DNA from 4 places in the Rugamonas sp. FW305-51 genome. Region 3 is predicted to be linked to each of the others. Evidence: predicted binding sites of a transcription regulator. Region 3 holds the regulator's gene; each other region holds the start of a gene.

Region 1 (2,199 bases), on a different contig from region 3:
TGCTTGATCACCAGCTCGGCCAGCTTCTTGCCGTATTCGACGTGCTGGTTGAGCCACAGCTCCAGCGGCGGCTTGGCGAAGGTCGACACCAGGCGCACGGCGTCACGCGAGTTGAGGCGCTCCTTGATCTGGCCCTGGAACTGCGGGTCCAGCACCTTGGCCGAGAGCACGAAGGAGACGCGTGCGAACACGTCCTCGGGCAGCAGCTTGACGCCCTTGGGCAGCAGCGAGTGCATCTCGACGAAGTTCTTGACGGCGCCGAACAGGCCTTCGCGCAAGCCCGATTCGTGGGTGCCGCCGTTCGGGGTGGGGATCAGGTTGACGTACGATTCGCGCACCACGGCGCCTTCCTCGGTCCAGGCCACCACCCAGGCCGCGCCTTCGCCCTCGGCGAAGCCTTCCGCGTCCGGGCCGGCGAACTGCGCGCCCTCGAACAGGGGAATCACGGTCTCGCCGTTGGAGCACTGGGCCAGCGCTTCGGTCAGGTAACCGCGCAGGCCCTCGTTGTATTGCCAGGTCTGGGTGTCGCCGGTCTTGGCGTTGGTCAGCGTGACCGACACGCCGGGCAGCAGCACGGCCTTGGAGCGCAGCAGCCGTTGCAGCTCGACCTGCGAGATCAGGGGCGAATCGAAATACTTGGCGTCGGGCCAGGCGGTGACGCGGGTGCCGGACTTCTTGCCGTCGCGCGGGGCGGGGGCCGACGACAGCGGTTCGACCACGTCGCCGTGCTCGAAGGCCAGCTTGTGCAGGCCGTTACCGTCCGCTTCCTTGCGCCAGACGGTGATTTCGAGCCGCTTGGACAGCGCATTGGTGACCGAGACGCCCACGCCGTGCAGGCCGCCCGAGAAGGCATAGGCGCCGCCCGAGCCCTTGTCGAACTTGCCGCCCGCGTGCAGGCGGGTGAACACGATTTCCACCGTCGGCACGCCTTCTTCCGGGTGCAGGCCGACGGGGATGCCGCGGCCGTCGTCCTCCACGGTGATGCTGCCGTCGGCGTTCTGCGTCACGACGATGTTCTTGCAATGGCCGCCGAGCGCTTCATCGGAGGCGTTGTCGATCACCTCCTGGATGATGTGCAGCGGATTCTCGGTACGGGTGTACATGCCCGGGCGCTGCTTGACGGGCTCCAGTCCCTTGAGGACGCGGATGGATGATTCGCTGTAGTCGGATACGGGTTTTTTAGTGGCCATACGTGGTCAGGCAGTCAATTCGATACTGGGTTTATGTACAGGTTTATGCGGACGCCTGCGTATTCTATCCTCAACGGGCCGCCGTGGTGGCATTCGCGCGGCCGGGATGGGGCGGAAACTGTGGTTAAATAGGAAAAAAAGCAGGTTTAGACACGGTTACGCCCCTATGCCAGTCCCAAATTCCATGCAGAGCGACCAATTTCCCTTCGCCGTGCGGCTGATCGGCTTCGCGCCGGACGACGCGCAGACCCTGGCCGCCCAGCTGGCATGCGCGCCGGGACCGGGGCCGGCGTATTTTTGCCTGTCCGACGACAGTTTGCAAGAGCCCGACCTGCTGATCGCCAACGGCGACGACCTCAAGGCGCTGGCCGCGCTGTCGGCGCTGGCGGCCGGCGCGCTGCGCCCGGCCCTGATTTTGGGCACGCCGGCGCTGGCGCTGCCCTATCCCAGCCTGGAACGGCCGTTCGACTGGGATGCCGTGTACGCGGAACTGGCGCAGCTGGTGGCGCGCCGGGCCGACGCCCTGGCCCGGCTGACGTCGGCCGGGCTGCCACCCGTGCCCGAGCGGCGCCGGCGCGAACGGCTGGACCTGGACCTGACCGATCCGGCCGATTACGCGGCCATGCGGCGGCGCCCCGCGCGCGGCACGGTGCTGGTGGTGGACCATAACGCCACCTTCAGCACCCATATGGGCAAGCTGCTGCAGCCGCTGGGCATTCCCGTCGAGTGGGCCGGCAGCGAGACGGCGGCGCTGCTCACCTGCGGCGCGCGGGCCGTGTCCGTGGCGCTGATCAATACCGCCATCCATCTCGATCCCTATCTGCTGTGCGCCGAGCTGCGCGCCTGCGGCGGCCCGCTGCAGCCGGCCGTGGTGCTGCTGGTGGCGCCGCCCTTCGTGTATGACGCGCGCAAGGGGCGCGAGGCCGGCGCCGAGGGCTTGCTCGACATGCCGGTGACCGATCCGCAACTGCGCAACACCATCAAGAAGTTGATGGGTATCGCCTGACCC
Region 2 (2,199 bases), on a different contig from region 3:
GCGGCGCCGTCCACATGGCGGCGCAGCAGGAAGGTGACGACGGTGGCGTTGAACAGCACGGCGATGGCGGCCTTCCAGCCGAAGTGGCTGGCCATGAAGGCGCTGTCCCATTGCCAGGTGGTGGCCACCATCAGCACGGGCGGCGCGGCGTAGGCCGTCAGCGTGCCGCCGATCGAGACGTTGACGAACAACACGCCCAGCGCCGCATACTTCAGCCATTCCGGCATGCCGTGGCGGAACACCTGCGGCGCCAGCATCAGCGCGGCCAGCGTCATGGCGGCCGGCTCCGTGATCAGGGAACCCGTCAGCGGCACCAGCGCCAGGCCGAACCAGACCAGCGTCAGTTCCGTGCGCAGCGGCACCAGCCGGGCCAGCAGGCGCAGCGTGCGCTGCACGATGTCGAGCACGGGCCGCGAGGCCGCCACCACCATGACGACGAACACGAACAGCGGCTCCGTGTACTGGCGCGTTTCCGCGTAATCGATGGCGGCCTGGCCGCCTTGCAGCAGGGCCATGGCGATGACCAGCACGAAAGCCCAGAAGCCGAACACCACTTCGACCTCGCCCAGCAGGTGGAACAGGCCGGCGTGGCGCGGGTGGCGGTGGGCCAGCACTTCGAACGACTTGGCGGCAAAGGTGTGCAGCAGCGCCAGGCCGAACAGGATGGCGCCGATCAGTTGCATGGTAGTCATGGGGCTCCGTTGGTGTCCGTATCGGCTCCATGTTACAGCATATGCAAGGTTTCCAATATTCAATCCGCACCCGGCGGCAGATAGCCCTTGCCAAAACGGGCGCCAGATAGTACTGTGTATTTATACAGTATTTTGCGATTGAATCCCGCTTGAATCCCATGTCCCGTTCCGCTCCCATTGCCGCGCCCGAAGCCGTGCATCCGTCGTTATGGCTCGCTTCGCAACTGGCGCACAGCAGCACCCGCTGCGTCGACACGGGCTTTGCCGCCCTGTCGGCCCAGTTGCCGGGCGGCGGCTGGCCGCTGGGCACGCTGATCGACTTGCTGGTGCAGCAGCCCGGCAGCGGCGAATTGCGGCTGCTGCGGCCGGCCCTGGCCAGCCTGGGCCAGCGCTCCATCGTGCTGCTGCAGCCGCCCCATGTGCCGCAGGCGCTGGCGCTGGCCGCGCTGGGTTTGCCGCCGTCGCAGCTGATCTGGATACGCAGCGGCGCCAGGAGCGCCGATGCCCTGTGGGCGGCGGAACAGGTGCTGCGCAGCGGCTGCTGCGGCGCGCTGCTGCTGTGGCAGTCCCACGCGCGCGGCGAGACGCTGCGCCGGCTGCACCTGGCGGCGCAAAGCGGCGACACCCTGTTCTGCATGCTGCGGCCGCTGGCGGCGGCGCAGGATGCGTCGCCGGCGCCGCTGCGGCTGTCGCTGCGGCCGGCGGCCGGCGGCATCGAGCTCGGCTTCGTCAAGCGCCGGGGACCGCAGCGCGATGCGCCGCTGTTCCTGCCACTCACTCCTTCTTTATTGCAGCGCCATGCGTCTCTGGATCGGCCTCTACCTGCCCCGGCTCCCGCTCGAAGTGTTTTGCCCGCGCTGGTCGGATGACCAGGCCAGCGTGGTGCTGGAGCAGGAGCGCGTACTGGCCGCCTCGCCGCAGGCGCAGGCGGCCGGGGTGCGGCCGGGCATGCGGCGCGGCGGGGCGCTGATGCTGGCGCCGCAGGCCCAGCTGCACCAGCGGGCGCCGGCGCTGGAGGCCGACGCGCTGCAGGCCGTGGCCATGGCGCTGCTGCAATTTACGCCCCAGGTGGCCGAGGGCGAGGAAGCGACGCTGCTGATGGACGTGGGCGCCAGCCTGCGCCTGTTCGGCGGCATCCGCGCCCTGTGCCGGCAAGTGCTGGCCAGCCTGCAGGCGCTGGGCTTCACGGCCGCGCTCGGCTGCGCGCCCACGGCGCGGGGCGCCTGGCTGCTGGCCCGCAGCGGGGGCGGGCGCAGCCTGAAGATGGCGACGCTGGAGCGGCGCCTGGCGTGCCTGCCGTGCAGCCTGCTGCCGCCCGCGCGGCCCTACCTGAGCTGGTTCGAGGGCATCGGCTGCCTGACCGTGGGCGAGCTGCGCCGCCTGCCCCGTCCCGGTCTGCAGCGCCGCTGCGGCCGGGCCCTGCTCGACATGCTGGACGGCGCGCACGGGCAGACGGCCGAGCTGTTCGAATGGCTGGCCGCGCCGGAAAGCTTCCGCGCCAGGCTGG
Region 3 (2,199 bases):
GGTGAAGCGGCAGAACTTCTTACGTTTGAACAGTGGGTTTTGCTGCTTGCGCTTTTCTTTCAGCTTGAGCTTGTTTTTGTCGAACTTTTTACCGAATGCCATTTTAGGCTCCTGTATCTAAATAGGTGCGCTGTCTGCGACAGCACGAAAATCAATGATGTGAAATACCAGGCTTTTGCTATTGCGGCTTTTCTTGTTCAGAAATCCCGTGAACTGATATACGCCTGCCAGTGGCGCCTGGCTGAAGCGGCCTGAAATGTCGCCCGCGGCAACCGCGGACACTTCAAACTCGCTCAACCTGGCGATGCCCGCCTCCATCTGCTGCGACCTGTGCTGCAAGGTGGCATTCACAATCGGCATGCCGGCCGGGGTGTACCGGATGGCGTCCCGCTCGGCGATGAGGGCGGTAAACTGGAGCTGGTTCAGTTCGGAATCCTGCTCAATTAAGCGGCTGGAGCAGCGGCTGCTGCTGGAGCTTCAGCGCGATGGGATTTCGCTGCATCTTCACGTTGTACCGACTTCATCATTGGCGAAGGAGCGGTTTCCGCTTTCTTCATCTTGACGGTCAGATGACGCAACACGGCATCATTGAATTTGAATGCGGTTTCCAGCTCGACCAGGGTCTCGTTGTCGCACTCGATGTTCATGCAGATGTAGTGTGCTTTGGCCAGTTTCTGGATCGAGTAAGCCATTTGACGACGGCCCCAATCTTCAACACGGTGTACCGAACCGCCGCGGGTGGTTACGCTGGCTTTGTAACGTTCGATCATGGCGGGCACTTGCTCGCTCTGGTCCGGATGGACGATAAATACTATTTCATAGTGACGCATGCAAACTCCCTTAAGGACTGTGAAAATAGCCCACCCTGGCGTCAAGACAGGTGTGGGAAGAGGTAAGCCGGCGACTATAGCAGCTTTCCTGCCAAAGTTCAATACCGATAGCCGTTTTGCCCGTGGCGGGCGCCAAATGGCGCCCGGTGTGCGCCCCGCGCAAGTTTTTTTCACATTATTTCGCCCAAAGCAAGAAATCCCTCTTGCAATCACAGGCGCACTGTACAAAAATACAGACTGTCTATATACACAGCCCCTGGCGCCCCCATGATTAAGCTCACTGCACGGCAAGAACAAATTCTCAACCTGATCAAGGATGCCATCGAAAACACCGGCTTCCCGCCCACCCGCGCCGAGATCGCCAACGAGCTGGGCTTCAAGTCCGCCAACGCGGCCGAGGAACACCTGCAAGCGCTGGCGCGCAAGGGCGCCATCGAAATCGCGGCCGGCACCTCGCGCGGCATCCGCCTGCTGGGCCAACATGCGGAAGCGGCGGCGGCCAAGGTGGCCGCGTCCGTGATGATGTCGCTGCCGCTGATCGGGCGCGTGGCGGCCGGCTCGCCCATCCTGGCGCAGGAAAACCTGGAGACCAGCTACAGCGTGGACCCGGCCCTGTTCTCGGCCAAGCCCGACTTCCTGCTCAAAGTGCGGGGCGAATCGATGCGCGACGCCGGCATCATGGACGGCGACCTGCTGGCCGTGAAAAAAGTAGACAGTGCCAAGAACGGCCAGATCGTCGTGGCCCGCATCGGCAACGATGTCACGGTCAAGCGCTACCGCAAGACCGGCTCGACCATCGAACTACTGCCGGAGAACCCCGACTTCAAGATCATCAAGGTCGACCCGGAAGCGGACGAATTCGCCCTCGAAGGCCTGGCCGTGGGCCTGATGCGCACCTGGCACTAAGCCGCCCATCCGCCCCGAGCCAGCAGGCCCGCGGCGCCGAATAAAAATGGGGACGTACCCCATTTTCAGGTAGGCCTGAAAATGGGGTACGTCCCCATTTTTTAAAACGCTGCCGTCTTTCCCAACCGAAAAATGGGGTACGTCCCCATTTTTTGGGGTTTAGCAGCCGGCCAGGGCGGTGCGGAAGTCGTCCAGCAAGTCCGCCTCATCCTCGATGCCCACCGATACCCGGATCAGCGATTCGGCAATGCCCATCGATGCCCGGCGCACTGGACCCATTTCGTAGAAGATGGTGTGCGCCACCGGGATGATCAGCGTGCGCGTGTCGCCCAGGTTGCTGGCCGGGATGGCCAGCTTGAGCCGGTTCAGGAAGTCGAAGCAGTCGATGCCGTCCTTGAGCTCGAAACTGAGCAGCGAGCCATACGTGCGGAACAGCTCGCCCGAAATGCCATGCTGCGGGTGC
Region 4 (2,199 bases), on a different contig from region 3:
GCCAGGCAGGCCGCGAACTGGGGCGCGCGGCGGCGCTGGAAGTCGGCGCTGTGCAGGTCGGCCGGGCCGCGGTGGAACGGATGGAAGAAGGCGCCGGGGATGGCGCTGAAGACGGCGTCCCAGCACAACAGGCCGAACAGGGAGTTGATCAGCGCGTTTTCCACGTAGTAGACGGGGGCGTCGTCGCGCGTCAGGTGGTCGCGCACGACCAGCTCCACGTAGCTCGGCTGGTCCGGCGGCGGCAGGCTCAGGTCGATGCGCTCGGGCTGGACGGGCGCGGCGCCGGCAGGCTTGGCGTGGCCCAGGCTGCGCGCCAGGCGCGGCGCCATGCGCAGCAGCTGCAAGCGTTCCGCCTCGCTCTCCGGCTGGGCCCAGGCCGTTTGCAGCAGGGCGTAGGCCGCCTCCGGCCGGCCATCCTTTTCCAGCACGCGGATGGCGCGGGCGCGGGCGCCGGGATAGGCGCAGTCCGCGTACAGCGCATGGGCGGCGGCCCAGTCCTGCTGCTTTTCCAGCTGCTGGGCGATCTGGAACAGCAGGCGGTCGCGCCGGCTGTGCAGCCATTCATTGTCGGGCGCGCAGGGCGGCAGGCCGGCCAGCACCTCGGCCACGTCCTCACCGGCCAGGAAGCGTTCGCGGCACTGGTGCAGCTGCAGGTAGTCGTCGATGTCGCGCCGGGTGCGGAAACCGCGCGCGGCCGGCGAGAACGCCACCTTCTCGTACTGGTAGATGCCCAGGTCCGACAGTACGAACTCGGTCCAGTCCTGGTGGTAATTGCCGAAGAAGATGAGGCGCAGCCGGTCGCACAGGGGCTGGGTGACGATGTGGTAGACCTGGTCGCCCGCGTCCGGATACCAGGCCGAAAAGCGGTGGGCACCCTCGTGGCGGGGGCGCAGCGCGTCCAGCTGTTCCGCCTTGCGCAGCGATTTTTCCTGGGGCGACAGCTGGAACAGGTGGCCGATCTCCGGTTTTTGCAGCAGATCGAACAGCTGGTCCAGCGTCAGCACGGGGTCGGCCGCGATCCAGCCCTGTTCGACCAGCGGGGCGGCGGCGGCCATGGCATTGCCGATTTCCGCGTAGGCCAGCTTGCTGGCGCGAAACAGCTCACCCTTGCGCATCACCATGCGCACGAACAGGGCGCGGGCGGTCTGGGGCAGGGCGGGGAAACCGTGGATGAAGGCGCGTTCGTCGGCCGTCAGCAGGTCGTCGTAGCGTTCGCCTATCCACGCCAGGACCTGATGGAAGTTATCCAGATAGTAAAACGGGTTTTCCAGGACTTTGATCATTGCGGCGGGCGGGACGACGGGATAACTGTATCTATGTACAGTCTATCGTGTCCGGCGCCGCTTGCCCAGCACATTCGGAACAGGACGACACCCAGCGGCAGGGCACAGAAAAATGGGGACGTACCCCATTTTAGGAAAACGGAAGAAATGGGGTACGTCCCCATTATTTCGGGGCGCTTACTTCTTCGCGCCCTTGGCGGGAGCTTGGTCGACGATGGCGGCGGCTTTGGCGATCTGGGCTTCGACCGCTTGCACGGCTTGCTTGGTGGCCGTCGTCACTTGCTCGTAGCCGCTGAAGGCGTTGTCGATGGCGGTCTTGACGATCTGTACCGCGTTCTCGGAACCGGGACGCACATTCTTGGTCACGTCGTAGATCAGTGCGCTCAGGTTGCTCTTGGCTTCGGCCATGTGGGCGTCGGCGGCGCGGGTGAATTCTTCGCGGATCTCGGCGATGATGTCGCCCAGCTGCTGGTTGTAGGCGGCGGCGCCGGCCATGCCGGGCTGTACGTGGGCGGCGGCCAGTTCCATGGCCGCTTTCGGGTCCTGCGCCTGGCTCATGGCCTTGCCGGCGGCCAGGCCGTCTTCCACGTTGGACTTGGCGGTGGCCATGTTGAGCGCCACGACTTGTTCCACCCCTTGCACGGCTTTGTTGGTCAGGGCGTTGAAGGTTTCAAGCTGAAATTCAAACAGGGCTTTGGTGGCGTTGGCAAATTGTTCGGGATTCGTAAACATAGATTCTCCTCGTTGTGATGGGATACAGCTATTGCTTGTTTGAAACCGGTCCTGCGGCATCGCCGGGGCTAACCCGTGTGTTTGCACCTCATTATTTAGCAAGTGATAGCTTTTCGCAACGGCTATCTCGGTAGGGACCGCCAGCCCGCTCCCAGCCCGGGCCCAGCGGCGTCTGCGAACAGAC

The links. The regulator LexA, encoded in region 3, represses DNA repair genes until DNA is damaged. The targets are predictions, from matches to a motif close to ACTGTATNNNNATACAGT.
Region 1: AC3WOS_RS26435 (DNA topoisomerase IV subunit B) is a predicted target of LexA. The motif match lies at 1,215-1,232, and genes of this name have one in related genera.
Region 2: imuA (translesion DNA synthesis-associated protein ImuA) is a predicted target of LexA. The motif match lies at 804-821, and genes of this name have one in related genera.
Region 4: AC3WOS_RS26035 (VRR-NUC domain-containing protein) is a predicted target of LexA. The motif match lies at 1,308-1,325, and genes of this name have one in related genera.

The regions. Positions count from the first base shown of each region.
Region 1 is NZ_JBYSZG010000064.1:3,684-5,882, forward strand. Features, by position in the region: gene AC3WOS_RS26435 (DNA topoisomerase IV subunit B) at 1-1,190, opposite strand, end outside; gene AC3WOS_RS26440 (response regulator) at 1,375-2,196, shown strand.
Region 2 is NZ_JBYSZG010000011.1:6,812-9,010, forward strand. Features, by position in the region: gene AC3WOS_RS10025 (putative Na+/H+ antiporter) at 1-692, opposite strand, end outside; gene imuA (translesion DNA synthesis-associated protein ImuA) at 851-1,561, shown strand; gene AC3WOS_RS10035 (Y-family DNA polymerase) at 1,491-2,199, shown strand, end outside.
Region 3 is NZ_JBYSZG010000057.1:24,714-26,912, reverse strand. Features, by position in the region: gene rpsR (30S ribosomal protein S18) at 1-102, opposite strand, end outside; gene priB (primosomal replication protein N) at 118-426, opposite strand; gene rpsF (30S ribosomal protein S6) at 444-830, opposite strand; gene lexA (transcriptional repressor LexA) at 1,098-1,736, shown strand; gene AC3WOS_RS25505 (cystathionine gamma-synthase family protein) at 1,896-2,199, opposite strand, start outside.
Region 4 is NZ_JBYSZG010000061.1:8,139-10,337, reverse strand. Features, by position in the region: gene AC3WOS_RS26035 (VRR-NUC domain-containing protein) at 1-1,283, opposite strand, end outside; gene AC3WOS_RS26030 (phasin family protein) at 1,461-2,015, opposite strand; gene AC3WOS_RS26025 (hypothetical protein) at 2,107-2,199, opposite strand, start outside.